One region of the Pseudoduganella sp. R-31 genome, then DNA from elsewhere that is predicted to be linked to it. Evidence: predicted binding sites of a transcription regulator. Region 1 holds the regulator's gene; the other holds the start of a gene.

Region 1 (7,301 bases):
AGAAGCCCTCGATGCAGTCTGGTTCACTCCCTCATCCATGCGGGATTCAAACGGAAGGGTGCTGTATGGCGAGGATTTGTCTGCATCGGATCCCCAGGCCAAATGGCCGAAATACACGCCCATCACGGCTCCATCCGGTGCAGGCAACAACAACGCACTGAAACTGAAGCAGCGCGTTTTCAGCGAGCTTATGGCACTCGGCTTTCAGCCCGCGAACTCCTTGCCCCTTCCCGACCTGGGTATCACGCTGCGCGATAAGCAGGAGCTGTGCAAACGCCTGATGGCGCTGCAAGCCGTATTTGCCTGGGCAGCAATGCCTGTACGCCTGGCCGACACTGCACAACTACAGGGCTATATCGAGCGAAACGACCTGCGCGCCGCGATGACGGAGAGCGAACTTGCATTGATCGATCTGCCGCGCCAGGAATCCCAAGCGCTACATGACCAGACTGTCGGCTGGAGGCTGGAGAATATGTGGGCGCTGGCGTGGATCGTTGGCTTTGCGCAGGTGCCGACGCTGGATGCCAGCCAAATCTCCGACGAAGTCATCGAGGCGATGTTGTTTGACTTCCTGCCCGCCTGGGACGGCAATCTCGCCGACTTCGCGGCGGGCGCTTCATTGAGAGCGGCTGGCGAGGTCATTTTCATGGAATACAAATTCTACTGCGCGCATAACGCTGTCAGGAGCGCGCAAATGGGGGGCATGACCGTGCCCAAAGACTTCGATCCGATAGCGCACGGCGGAGCCGTTCATGAGCGCCGCCATTCGTTCACCTGGGCATTGGCGCCAGGAGATGACTGGGACGACACTGACCTAAGCACATGAGCGCCAGGGAGTAAGCATGCCGTAAGCCGTCCGTGAAACTATTGCCGGCCAATATTTTCAAGGATGAATTGATGCGACAACACACCCGGCGGCTGCTTCCGATCAGTATCTTCTGCCTGGCGCTGGCGACGATGAGCGGATGCGGCGGCGGAAGCAGTTCGGATACGCCGCCGCCTGCAAGCGCACCAGCCGCCTACTGGAAACCTGCGTTGGGCGATACCTGGCAGTGGCAGTTGAAAGGGACGGTCAATACCGCCTATGCGGCAACCGTGTACGATATCGATCTGTTCGATACAGCGCCTGCTACCGTCCAGGCATTGAAGGCGAGCGGCAAGAAAGTGGTCTGCTATTTTTCAGCCGGCAGCTCCGAAAATTGGCGTCCCGACTTTTCCGGCTTTGCGCCAGCCGACATGGGCAAGGACCTGCAAGGATGGGCAGGGGAGCGATGGCTCGACACGCGCTCGGCAACTGTGCGGAAGATCATGCTTGCGCGGTTGGACCTGGCAGTCTCCAAGGGATGCAATGGCGTTGAAGCAGACAACGTGGACGGCTATGCGAACAACAGCGGCTTCGCCCTTACCGCCGCCACGCAGCTCGATTACAACCGATTCCTGGCACGCGAAGCGCACCGCCGGGGAATGTCCATTGCATTGAAAAACGATACGGATCAGTTGAAGGACCTGGTAGGCGATTTCGATTTTGCCGTCAACGAACAATGCCATGAGTTCGCCGAATGCGAGGGCTACCAGGCTTTCATCGCCAGCGGCAAGCCGGTATTCAATGCGGAGTATGCTGCGCCATACAGCAGCGATCCCGCAGCGCGCGCCAAGCTGTGCGCCGATGCCAACGCCCGCAAGTTCCATACGCTGGTGCTGCCGCTCGCGCTGGACGACAGCCTGCGCTACAGCTGCGAGCCGTGACTACAGCGTCAGCTTGGTCTCGAACTTGGAGCAGTTCATCGCGAACAGGCTCTTGACGTTGATGACGTTGTGGTGCGAGGTGAAGACGCGCCGCGTGAAGGCGCTGTACTCTTCCATCGACTCCACCGTGACGATCAGGTGGAAGTCAAACTCGCCGGCCACTTCGTAGCAGGACATCACCTCGGGCTCGGAACGCATGCGGTGTTCGAACTGCTTGAGGATGTCGGTATTCTGCTTCTCCAGTTCGACCGACACGAATACCGTCAGCGGCCGCCCGGCGAGCGCGCGGTCAACCAGCGCGACAGCCTTGACCAGCACGCCGTCGTTGCGCAGCCTTTCGATGCGGCGCTGGCAGGTCGCGACCGACGAATGCAAGCGCTCCGCGATCTCGCGCAACGGCGTGCTGGCATCTTCTTGCAGGATATTCAGGATGCCCCGGTCGATCCGGTCCAGATCCCTCATGCGAGGTGGCGCAAGGGGTGCGCCCAGGCCGGCCAGCATGGTTCGAAGAAGCGCTCCACCATGGCGGGCGTCACTTCGGCCAGCGTTGCGGGATTCCACTGCGGCTGGTTGTCCTTGTCGATCACCAGGGCGCGTACGCCCTCGAAAATCTCGCCGTGTTCGAAGTTGCGGCGCACCAGGTTGCGCTCCATGCGCAAGCAGTCGGACACGCCCAGCGACGCGCCGCGCTTCAGCAGCTCGTGGGTCACGCTCATCATCAGCGGCGAGCGCAATTCCATTGCCTTCAGCGATTTCTGCGCGAAAGGCGTGCTGTCGCCTCGCAGCGAATCCATGATGGCGGGTACCGAGCCCGCCGAGAAATGCTGATCGATCAGGGCACGCTGCGCTTCCAGTTCGCTGTCGCCGGCGAAGGCGTTGTGCGGGCCGGCAAAGACCGCGACAGCATCGCGCAACGATTTGCCGGGCGTCGACTCGAACAGCTTGGCCAGTCCGGCCAGTTCAGTTTCCGGCACGAAGTAGTCAGCCAGGTCGAGGTAGAGCGCATCCGCGGCGCCGACCGTCAGCCCGGTGAGGCCGAGCCACATGCCAAGCTGGCCCGGCGCATGCGACAGGAAGTGACTGCCGCCCACGTCGGGAAACAGGCCGATGTTCACCTCGGGCATCGCCATCCTGGTACGGCCCGTGACGATGCGCACGCCGCACTCCGGCCCGCCCTGCGCGATGCCCATGCCGCCGCCCATCACCACGCCATCCATCAGCGCCACATAAGGCTTGGGGTAGAAATGGATTAAATGGTTCAGCGCATATTCTTCGGTGAAGAAGTCCTCCAGCAGCGCGCTGCCGCCTTGCGTATTGCCGCGGCCGACGTCGTGGAAGAAGCGGATATCGCCGCCTGCGCACAGCGCGCGTTCGCTGCTGCTGCGCACCACGACCGCCGCCACCGACGCATCGTCGCGCCATGCCAGCAGCGCCTGCGTCATCGCGCGCACCATGTCGAGGGACAGTGAATTGAGGGTCTTGGGGCGGTCCAGCGTGATGAAGCCGGTACCGTTGGAGAGTTGGGTGTGTACGTGTTCGCTCATGCAAATATTCTAACGCACACTGGTCGCAAAAAAGGGCGCCAATTGCGCCCTTTGGTGTGCTGCACGGCCAGTCCTTTACATGGCGGTGGGTGGTGCCTCATACGTATCCGGGAAATGCTTGATGGCCGCATGACTGTGGTTCTGCACACGGTCCTTGTATTTCATGACCTGGCGATCCAGTTTATCAATCAGGGTATCGATGGCGGCGTAAAGGTCTTGCGACAGGCTTTCGACGTAAACAGTTTTGCCAGACATGCGCAGGTTGATTTCGGCTTTCTGGCGTTTCTCTTTCTCGGTGAGGTTATCTACAGTCAGGATGACAGCAATATCGATTACTTGATCGAAATGGCGCTTGACTCGTTCCAGCTTGTTCTGCACGTACTCGCGAATGGCTGGGGTCACTTCGACATGATGTCCACTGATGGTGAGATTCATACACACTCCTAAAGATGATGTCGCTCTCGAGTTCGTGCACGCCGAAACGCACAGAGGAACCCATGCACTGCACTACAACGATTTGCGGAGGCTAACTGGAGGGATCTTCAACGCTTCTCGATATTTGGCAACAGTCCGTCGCGCAATCACCATGCCTTGTTCACCCAGCATGTCCGCAATCTTACTGTCGGATAAAGGATTTTTCGGGTCTTCTGCTCCTGTCAATTGCACGATCAGTGCCCGTATCGCAGTCGAGGAAGCCTCCCCCCCGGCTTCGGTCGCGACGTGGCTACCAAAGAAATATTTCAACTCAAACATGCCATGCGGGGTGAGCATATATTTTTGAGTTGTTACGCGAGAAATAGTGCTCTCGTGTAGTCCCAGTGTATCAGCAATTTCACGCAACACAAGGGGTCTCATGGCCACTGCGCCATGACTGAAAAAGTTCTTTTGTCTTTCTACTATCGCTTCCGCGACGCGCAGGATCGTGTCGAAGCGCTGGCGCATATTCTTGATCAACCACTTGGCCTCCTGCAGCTGGCCATTCATCTGCGACTCGCTCTTGCCTTGCTTGAGCAGGTTGGCATACAGCGCGTTCACGCGCAGGCGCGGCACCACGTCGTTGTTCAGGGTGACGATCCAGCCGCCGCGGCCCTTTTTCACGATCACGTCCGGCACCACGTAGTCTGACTCGCCTGACGCAAATTCGGCGCCCGGATGCGGGTTGCACTGGCGGATCACGCACTGTGCTTCGCGCAAGTCTTCATCGTCGCAGTCGAGCGCTTTCTTCAGCTTGGTGAACTCGCGCTGGGCGAACCAGGTCAGGTGCTTCTCGACGATGGTCAGCGCCATGCGGCGCGTCACCAGCGGCACGCCGGGCATGCGCCTGATCTGCAGCGCCAGGCATTCGGAGGCATTGCGTGCGGCGACGCCGGGCGGATCGAAGCTTTGCAGCAGCACCAGGCTGCAGCGCAGGTCGTCCAGTTCGATTTCCAGCTCGGGCGGCAGGCGCTCGTGGATTTCTTCCAGCGGCTCTTCCAGGTAGCCGTTCTCGTCCAGCGCATCGATGATCAGTTCCATCAGCGCGCGGTCGCGCGGCTCCTGCACGGTGACGCGCATCTGCTCGAGCAGGTGTTCGCGCAGCGTGCAGCCGGAAGCTTCCAGTTGCGGGCGGCTGTCTTCGTCGTCGGCGGATTTGCTGCCGGCGCTGGCGCTCCAGTCGGCGTCGTCGCTGCCGTTGCCGGCTTCATGGTCGCCGCCTTCATAGGTATCGCTTTCGCCGGCAGCGGCCGGGGCTTCGCCGCCCTCGCCTTGCGGGCCTTCAGCCGAAGGCGTGGCGGGAGCTTCGGTGCCATTGCCGTTGCCCTGGCTGATGGCGCCATCGGCCAGCAGCCGTACCGAGTGGTCGAGCGGGTCGTCAAGGCGCTCCAGCATGGGATTGTCGCCAAGCAGCTGTTCCAACTCCTGGTGCAGCTCCAGCGTGGACAGCTGCAGCAGGCGGATGGATTGTTGCAGCTGCGGCGTCAGCGCCAGGTGTTGCGAGGTTCGCAGTTGCAGTGTTTGTTTCATGGCCTTCGTTTACATGCGGAAGTGTTCGCCGAGGTAGACGCGGCGAACGGATTCGTTGGCAATGATGTCGTCCGGGCGGCCCGAGGCCAGCACGGCGCCCTGGTTGATGATGTAGGCGCGGTCGCAAATGCCGAGGGTCTCACGCACATTATGGTCGGTGATCAGCACACCGATATTGCGCTCCTTCAGGAAACGCACAATACGTTGGATTTCGATCACGGCGATCGGATCCACGCCGGCAAACGGTTCGTCGAGCAACACGAAGCGCGGGTTGGTGGCCAGGGCGCGCGCAATTTCCACGCGGCGGCGCTCGCCACCCGACAGCGACAGGGCCGGGTTCTCGCGCAGCTTCTCGATTTGCAAGTCGGCCAGCAGCGATTCCAGGCGCTGCTTGATTTCCGCCTTGGGCAGAGGCTTGCCGTCCACCTTCTGCAGTTCCAGTACGGCACGAATGTTTTCTTCCACCGTCAGCTTGCGGAACACCGAAGCTTCCTGCGGCAGGTAGGACAGGCCCAGCGTGGCGCGCTTGTGGATCGGCAGGCTCGACACGTCGGTGCCGCCGATATCGATGGTGCCTGCATCGGAAGCCACCAGGCCGACGATCATGTAGAAAGAGGTAGTCTTGCCGGCACCGTTGGGACCGAGCAGGCCGACCACTTCACCGCAATCGACTTGCAGCGAAACGTCGTGCACCACCTGTCGCTTGCCATAGGTTTTCTGGAGGCCGCGCACGACCAGCGTGCTGGCGCAGTTATTTGCTTGCATGCTTACTTCTTCTCCGTCGGCGTCGCTGGGGGTTCGGTACGGGTCGGCTGGATCACCATGGTGCCGCGACCGCCGCCGGGCTTGCTCTCCCCGCTGGCCGAATTGCGCACGCTGAAAAATTCCTTGCGGCTGTCGTAAGAAATGAACTCACCCTGCACTTCGTCGTTCTGCTTGCCGCCTTCCAGGCGGCGGATGGTGGCCTTGTTGAACATCTTCACCAGTTCAACCTGTTCCTCGTATTCGATGCGGTCGGCATCGCCTTCCACCCACTGGTCGCCGGCGCCGTCGCGCTTCTGGCGGAAGGTGGCTTTCTTGCCGTCGCCAAACAGCGTCACTTGCTGGAAGCCCTCCGGCGTCTGCTTGACGTAGGCGCGCTCGGCCGTCATGGTCAGGGTGCCGCGGGTCAGCTTGACGCCGCCCAGCAGGATGGTGACCTGCTTGACGTCGTCGATGTCCATCGAGCCGTAGCTGATGTTGGTCGGCTTGTAGGAGTCGGCTTTCTCGGCCAGCGCCGGAGCGGCGACTCCCAGCAGCAAGGCTGCCGACAAGAGTAGTCGTTTCATGTTCATTCCTCAGTTATTGGTCCGCGGCCTTGGGCGGAATCTGCAGCGTGCCGTTGCCGGCCAGGTGCATTTCGCGCGTCGCATTATTGGCGCGCATGCTGTTGGCCGCAGCAGTCGTATCCCCCAGCCGCAGTTTCACCGGATGATCGGTTTCCATGCGGTCTTCGTCCGGGAAGATCACCAGCTTGTCCGATTCCAGGTGCAGCAGTTGCGATTGCGGCGATGCCGCGCGGTCGATCGTCACGCTGCCGTTCAGGGTGACGCGGCTGTTGGTGTCGTCCACGCGCGCCGTATTCGCCACGATCTCCATCGGCGGCTTCTCGCCGGCCAGGCTGTGCACGCGCGGATTGTCGATCTCGGACGAATCGTCGACCGGGCGGTGGGTCAGCTTGTCGCCGGCAATGATATAGCTTGGCTTGCCATCCTTGGTCATGCGCACGAAGGAGAAGTTATGGATGATGTAATCCGGCTCGTTCATGCGCTTGTCGGCCTGCATCTGTTCGTCCGCGCGGTTCAGCAGCTCGAGCAGGTAGAAGCTGCCAAGCGCCGCCAGCAGCACGAAGATCATGCCGATCGACAGGCGGAAGCGGTGGGCGGTCCTCTGGTTACGCATCGCTTGCCCTTACACCAGGAACTGGGCCATCACGCGGTCATAGCTGCCGCTGGCGCGCAGCACGAA
Region 2 (7,301 bases), 1.9 Mb from region 1:
GATCCGCGTCGCCGCACCTACCTCGCTGGGCACGGTGGTGCTGGCGCCGCTGCTGCGCGAATTCCAGGAGCTGTATCCGAGCGCGCATTTCGACATGCTGTTCGACGACCACTTCACCGACTTGACCGAGGCGAAGATCGACGTCGGCTTCAGGGCGGGGAATCCGCCGGAGCGCAACCTGGTTGCGCGCCAGCTGGGCAGGATTCCTTTGCATATCTGCGCTTCGCCCGGCTATATCGAGCGCCACGGCGCCCCGCGCACGGTGGAAGAATTGCTGCACCATCGGTGCACCGGTTTCCGCCAGCCGAACACGGGCCGCGTGATTCCGTGGGAACTCAAAGGGCAGGGCGGCACGGTGTACCAGGACGTGCCCTGCGTGGCGACGTTCAATACGGCGGAGGGCGAGGTCGAGGCGGTGCGCGCCGGGGTCGGCATCGGCCAGCTGGCGCTGTACATGGTGGAGCGCGACCTGGCGGAAGGGCGGCTGGTGCACCTGCTGCCGACCCATGTGACGGCAAATGCGGCCGTTTACATGTACTATCCGCAGCGCAGCCGCATGCCGATGCGCGTGCGGCACTTTATCGACTTCATGGTGAAACGCAAATGGACCGCCTTTACCTGATGACCGTCTACGTGGCTGTGGCCGAGGAGCAGGGCTTCGCGGCAGGTGCGCGCCGCCTCGGCATGTCGCCGCCTGCCGTTACGCGCGCGGTGGCGGCGCTGGAAGAAAGGCTGGGCGCCAGGCTGCTGGACCGCACCACGCGCCATGTGCGCGTGACGGAAGCCGGCCAGCGCTACCTGGATGATGCGCGCCGGATCATCGCGGAAGTCGACGAGGCCGACGATGCAGTTGCCGGCATCAACGCCGCGCCGCGCGGCCACCTTACAGTGACGGCGCCGGTGCTGTTTGGACGCATCTACGTGGTGCCGGGCATTGTCGATTACCTGCAGCGCTATCCGGCGATGGATATTTCCACTGTCTTCGTCGACCGCGTGACCAACTTGCTGGAAGAAGGCATCGATGTCGGCATCCGCATCGGCGAGCTGCCCGATTCGAGCATGCGCGCCATTCCGGTCGGGCAGGTGCGGCGCATGATCATCGCTTCGCCTTCCTATATAGAGAAGCATGGCGCGCCGAGCACGCCGCAGGAGCTGGAGCAGCACACCATTGTCGCCTCGTCCGGCTCCAGCGTGCCTCCGGACTGGCGCTTCCAGAATGGCGCCGGCACGCAATCGCTGCGCGTCAAGCCGCGCCTGGGCGTGAACAATAACGACTCTGCCATCGAAGCAGTGCGCAGCGGCTTCGGCATCGCGCGCCTGCTGTCCTACCAGGCGGCAGCCTTGCTCGATGCAGGCGAGCTGGTTGAGGTGCTGCAGGACTACGCGACGCCGGCGGTGCCTATCCATATCATCCACCGTGACAGCCGTCAGGGCTCGACCCGCATCCGCAGCTTCGTGGACCTGATGGCCGAACGCCTGCGCACCGATCCGAGGCTTCGCCCGGTGCGTTGACGGCGCTAAATTGGTGCGGTGCACAAACAAAGTGCTGGATTTCCACCGCCTTTCCCCCTGAAAGCGGGGTGGCACGGCGCTTGCAGTATCCCCATTATTTACAAACCGGGGATAGAGATGGATCGCACGTTCAGCCTTACCCGTCGTCGCCTGCTTGCTGCGGGCGCTGCGACAGCCTTATCGAATTACGCCTGGGCTGCAGGCTCCGACAAGCCTGAGAAAGAAGAAGTCAAAGTCGGCTTCATTCCATTGACCGATTGCGCCTCCGTCGTGATGGCTTCTGTGCTGGGCTTCGACAAGAAGTACGGCATCAGGATCGTCTTGAGCAAGGAGGCGTCCTGGCCCGCCGTGCGGGACAAGCTGGTGAACGGTGAACTCGACGCGGCCCATGTGCTGTATGGGCTGGTGTATGGCGTCCACCTGGGCGCTGGCGGTCCGAAGAAGGACATGGCCGTACTGATGAACCTCAATCACAACGGCCAGGCGATCACGCTGTCGAAGAAACTGTCCGACAAAGGCGCAGTCGATGGCGCTTCGTTGGCGAAGCTGATGCGCACCGACCAGCGCGAGTACACCTTCGCACAGACGTTCCCGACCGGCACCCATGCGATGTGGCTGTATTACTGGCTGGCGTCGTATGGCATCAACCCGATGACGGACGCCAAGGTCATTACGGTGCCGCCGCCGCAGATGGTCGCCAATATGCGGATCGGGAACATGGATGGCTTTTGCGTGGGCGAGCCATGGAACCACCGCGCGATTGTGGATGGCGTCGGCATCACGGCCACGACAACGCAGGACATCTGGCGTGACCATCCGGAGAAGGTGCTGGGTACTAGCGCGGAGTGGGTGAAGAAGTATCCCAATACTGCACGCGCACTCATCGCTGCGGTGCTGGATGCTGGACGCTGGATTGATGCGTCCCTGTCGAACAAGGTGAAGATGGCGGAAGCCATTGCCGACAAATCCTACGTCAACACGACGGTCGATGTGATTGGCCAGCGCATCATGGGCCGCTACCAGAATGGCCTGGGCAAAACCTGGGACGATCCGAACTACATGAAGTTCTTCAATGACGGCGCGGTGAATTTCCCATACCTCAGCGACGGCATGTGGTTCCTCACGCAACAGAAGCGCTGGGGCTTGCTGAAGGCGGAGCCGGATTACCTGGCAGTTGCCACGCAAATCAACCAGATCGATGTGTACAAGGACGGCGCGGCTATGGCGAAGGTGAGCGTACCAAAGTCGCCCCTGCGCAGCGTAAAGATGATCGACGGCACGACCTGGGACGGCAAGAATCCCAAGGCCTATGCTGATTCGTTCAAGATCAGAGCGTGAAGGGAGGCCTTATGAGTGCTATGTACGGAACGATAGACGGGGCCGGCGCGGGCACGCCTGGCACACACGGCGCACTGACCGCGCAGGACGCTGCGCGGGAAGCAGCTGCAGCTGCATTGGCCGCGGCTGGCGTGGGGCGGGCAATCGATATGAAGGTGGACGTTGCGCCGGCAGGACAGGCTGGGAAGGCGGGAGCATCAGTGCAACCGGCGCCCGCGGTGCCGGGAAGGCCAACGCGCCGCATGCGGCTGGCGGCGAAAGGCGTGCACCTGGCGCCGGAAGGTGGGCGGCTGCGGCCCTTTGTCATGAAAGTACTGCCGCCGCTGCTTGGCTTGTCGCTGCTGGTGCTGGCTTGGCAAATCCTGGCGGTACGCAACGCAGGCTTTCCCACTCCGCTGGAGACCTGGCATGAGGCGGTGAAGCTGTTCTCGGACCCGTTCTACCGCAAGGGTCCGAATGACCAGGGCATTGGCTGGAACATCCTGGCCTCGCTGCGCCGCGTCGCGCTGGGCTTCGGCCTGGCGGCGCTGGTGGGTATTCCGCTTGGCTTCCTGATCGGACGCTTCAGCTTTTTGTACGGCATGTTCAGCCCTTTAATCAGTTTGCTGAAGCCCGTATCGCCCTTGGCCTGGCTGCCGATTGGCCTGCTGGTGTTCAAGGCGGCCGATCCAGCCGCGATCTGGGCCATCTTCATTTGTTCGATCTGGCCCATGATCGTTAACACCGCCGTCGGCGTGCAGCGCGTGCCGCAGGATTACCTGAACGTGGCGCGTGTGCTGAACCTGTCCGAATGGAAGGTGGCGACCAGGATACTGCTGCCTTCCGTGCTGCCTTACATGCTGACCGGCGTGCGGCTCGCCATCGGCACGGCATGGCTGGTCATCGTCGCAGCCGAAATGCTGACGGGCGGCGTGGGCATCGGCTTCTGGGTGTGGGATGAGTGGAATAACCTGAACGTGCCGCACATCCTGATCGCCATCGGCGTGATCGGCGTGGTTGGCCTGTCGTTGGAACTGGCGCTGGTCGCGCTGGCCAAAGCTTTCAGCTATGAGGAGAAATGAGATGGCTTCGAAATTCATCGATATCAGCAAGGTCGACATGCGCTTTGGCCAGTTCCACGCGCTGAGCGACGTCAACCTGGTGGTCGAGCAGGGTGAGTTCATTACCCTGATCGGCCACTCGGGCTGCGGCAAGTCGACGCTGCTCAACCTGGTCGCGGGCCTGAACCGTCCCACCAGTGGCGTGCTGGTTTGCAGCGGGCGCGAGATCGCCGGGCCGGGGCCGGAACGCGCGGTCGTGTTCCAGAACCATTCGCTGCTGCCCTGGCTGACTTGTTTCGAGAACATTTACCTCGCAGTGGAGCGGGTGTTCGGCGGCAAGGAGACGCGCGCGCAACTGGATGAACGCAGCTGGCAGGCGCTGGAACTGGTGGGACTGGCGGCCGCTGGCGGCAAGCGGCCCAATGAAATTTCAGGTGGAATGAAGCAGCGCGTCGGCATCGCCCGCGCACTGTCGATGGAACCGAAGGTGCTGCTGATGGACGAACCGTTCGGCGCCCTCGATGCGCTGACACGCGCCCACCTGCAAGACGAATTGATGCGCATCGTCGCCGCGACGGGGGCCACCGTGGTGATGGTGACGCACGATGTGGATGAAGCCGTGCTGCTGTCCGATCGCATTGTCATGATGACAAATGGCCCGGCCGCCACCATCGGCGGCGTCGTCAAAGTACGGCTGGAACGCCCGCGCGACAGGCTGGCCCTGGCGCAAGACCCGCTGTATCTTGACTATCGGACAAGCGTTCTGGAGTTCCTCCACCAACGACAAGGACACCCGGCACAACGTTTTGCTGCATAGCAATGTGCAAAAGTGTGGCAGCGGGGCGACTCTGCTGCTACATTGGTGGTCTATACAAACGGAGACACTTGATGAGTACCGAAGTACAGCAGCACGAAATTAACAAAGAAGCAAAGCGGGAAGACAAGCCGAACCGCCACGAACTGGTGCGCCAGCAGATGAATCACACCGGCCTGCGTACCGGTATTGCAGCAGGCCTGCTGGCCCTGGTGGGCCTGAGCGCCTGGCTGCTCGCCTGATCAAATGACCCGCAGTTCGTCCAGCGGCCAGCGTGGACGGACGTTGAAGGAATAGTCCCGCTGCGCCGCCTGCGGATTGATCTGCAGGCGCATGGCGCCGGCGAAGGCAATCATTGCGCCGTTATCGGTGCAGAACTCCAGTTCCGGGTAGTAGACCTTGAAGTGCTTCTTCCTCGCCGCCGCGTTCAGCGACGCGCGCAGTTGCGCATTCGCGCCCACGCCACCGGCGATCACCAGGCGTTTGAGGCCCGTCTGCTTCAGCGCGGACAGGCATTTGGCTGTCAGCACATCCACGATCGCATCCACGAAACCGCGCGCGATATTCGCCTTGTCCTGCTCGCAGACATTGGCAGCGCCGCCGTTGTTGTTCACCACCGTCAGCACGGCTGTTTTCAGGCCGGAGAAGGAGAACATCAAATCCTTCGAGTGCAGCATGGGGCGCGGCAGCTTGTAGGCTTCCGGGTCGCCGAATTCGGCCATGCGCGAAATGGCGGGGCCGCCAGGGTAGCCCAGGCCAAGCAGCTTGGCCGATTTATCGAAGGCCTCGCCCGCCGCGTCATCCAGTGTTTCGCCCAGCAGTTCGTACTGGCCGACGCCGTCCACGCGCATCAGCTGCGTATGGCCGCCCGATACCAGCAGCGCCACGAAAGGGAACTCCGGCGGCTCGCTGGCCAGCAGCGGCGACAGCAGGTGGCCTTCCAGATGGTGCACGCCCAGCACCGGCTTATCCAGCGCCATGCCCAGCGAGCAGGCAATCGCCGAACCGACCAGCAGGGCGCCTGCCAGGCCGGGACCCTGGGTGTAGGCGATGGCATCGATCTCGCCGGCTTGCAGGCCGGCTTTGCCCAGCGCCTGTTCCAGCAGCGGAATCGCGCGGCGGATATGGTCGCGCGAGGCCAGTTCCGGCACCACGCCGCCGTATTCCTCATGCATCGCCACCTGCGAGTGCAGGGCGTGCGAGAGCAGGCCGCGCTGCGTGTCATACAGGGCCAGGCCAGTTTCGTCACAGGAGGATTCAACGCCGAGAACGATCATTGGAATGCACAAAAGGGTAAAGGGCAATCCGCCATTGTAATGGAAAGCCCGCTTGCATTGATTGGTATACGTGTATACAATTTATCGCATGAAGACACCTCCGCCCCGTGCTCAAGGCGGCCCGGCCATCCTGGCGGCCCTGCGCGCCGACATCGGCAGCGGCAAGCTGGCGCCCGGCGCCGTGCTGCGCCAGGCCGAACTGGCCGAACAATTCGGCACCAGCCGCATTCCCGTGCGCGAAGCGCTCAATTCCCTGCAGGCGGAAGGCCTGGTGCAGATCGAGCCGAACCGCGGCGCTTATGTCACCACGCTTGGCGCGGACGAGCTGCATGAACTGTTCGACCTGCGCGTGCTGCTGGAGACGGATGTGCTGCGGCGTGCAGTGCCCTTGCATACGGAGCGCAGCCTGCGCCGCCTGGAAGCCATCCAGCATGAACTGGATGGCGAAACGGCGCCGCTGGAATGGCTGCGGCTTGACCGCGCGTTCCACGACGAGCTTTATGCGCCGGGCAGGCGACTGCGCAGCCAGCAAATGGTGGCCAGCCTGCGCGCATCGGTCGAGCGTTTCTACCTGGCGCAGCTGGGGCCTGAGGCGCGCCGGTCCGGCTGGAACGATGAGCACCAGCGACTGATCGCGCTGGTGCGGGCGGGTGACCCGGATGGCGCTTGCGCCATGCTGGCGCAGCACCTGCGCGAAACCGAAAAGCTTGCAGTTTCTACCCTTGGGAGCCTGATATGAGCATTCATACCGCGGAAGTTGCCTGGCATCGCCACGATGCCAAGTTCACCGATAACCGTTACAGCCGGCTGCATAAGTGGACCTTCGACGGCGGTACGGTGGTGCCGGGATCGTCGTCGCCGCACGTGGTCCGGGTGCCGTTGTCCGATCCTTCGGCGGTGGATCCGGAGGAGGCGTATGTAGCTTCGCTATCGAGCTGCCATATGCTGTGGTTCCTTAGCCTGGCGGCGCGTGACGGCTATGTGGTCGACAGCTATGTCGATGCGGCGGAAGGGAAGATGGAGGACGGCTGGATCAGCGTGGTGACGCTGAAGCCGATGGTCGCCTTCTCGGGCGAGAAGGCGCCGACGGATGCGGAGCTGGAGCGGCTGCACCATGAAGCGCATGGAGAGTGCTTCCTGGCGCGCTCGGTGAAGTCCGCGATTCGCGTTGAGGGAAGCTGGCGCTTTTAAAACCGGTAATTCAGTGTCGGCCGCAGGTGGGGTGTCTGACCCTGTGGGTCAGACACCGGTTTACCGGTTCAAGGGCGGGCGCGCAGTTCGCGGTCCGCTTCCTTCAGCATATGGACCGTGGTATCCCAA

What was found. Region 1 encodes sigma-54, which starts transcription at its own class of promoters, with help from an activator protein. Its sites were predicted from a motif close to TGGCANGNAANCTGCTTT; they were not measured.
Region 2: ACN9MY_RS26915 (CmpA/NrtA family ABC transporter substrate-binding protein) is a predicted target of sigma-54. The motif match lies at 1,582-1,599, and genes of this name have one in related genera.

What each region holds. Positions count from the first base shown of each region.
Region 1 is NZ_CP183986.1:1,008,618-1,015,918, reverse strand. It holds gene ACN9MY_RS04655 (DUF4272 domain-containing protein) at 1-826, shown strand, start outside; gene ACN9MY_RS04650 (endo alpha-1,4 polygalactosaminidase) at 898-1,746, shown strand; gene ACN9MY_RS04645 (Lrp/AsnC family transcriptional regulator) at 1,747-2,208, opposite strand; gene ACN9MY_RS04640 (enoyl-CoA hydratase/isomerase family protein) at 2,205-3,290, opposite strand; gene hpf (ribosome hibernation-promoting factor, HPF/YfiA family) at 3,366-3,725, opposite strand; gene ACN9MY_RS04630 (RNA polymerase factor sigma-54) at 3,798-5,294, opposite strand; gene lptB (LPS export ABC transporter ATP-binding protein) at 5,304-6,059, opposite strand; gene lptA (lipopolysaccharide transport periplasmic protein LptA) at 6,062-6,622, opposite strand; gene lptC (LPS export ABC transporter periplasmic protein LptC) at 6,636-7,235, opposite strand; gene ACN9MY_RS04610 (KdsC family phosphatase) at 7,245-7,301, opposite strand, start outside.
Region 2 is NZ_CP183986.1:5,905,248-5,912,548, reverse strand. It holds gene ACN9MY_RS26925 (LysR family transcriptional regulator) at 1-622, shown strand, start outside; gene ACN9MY_RS26920 (LysR family transcriptional regulator) at 604-1,512, shown strand; gene ACN9MY_RS26915 (CmpA/NrtA family ABC transporter substrate-binding protein) at 1,630-2,850, shown strand; gene ntrB (nitrate ABC transporter permease) at 3,093-3,911, shown strand; gene ACN9MY_RS26905 (ABC transporter ATP-binding protein) at 3,913-4,707, shown strand; gene ACN9MY_RS26900 (hypothetical protein) at 4,779-4,946, shown strand; gene tsaD (tRNA (adenosine(37)-N6)-threonylcarbamoyltransferase complex transferase subunit TsaD) at 4,947-5,981, opposite strand; gene ACN9MY_RS26890 (GntR family transcriptional regulator) at 6,070-6,720, shown strand; gene ACN9MY_RS26885 (OsmC family protein) at 6,717-7,172, shown strand; gene ACN9MY_RS26880 (3-deoxy-7-phosphoheptulonate synthase) at 7,241-7,301, opposite strand, start outside.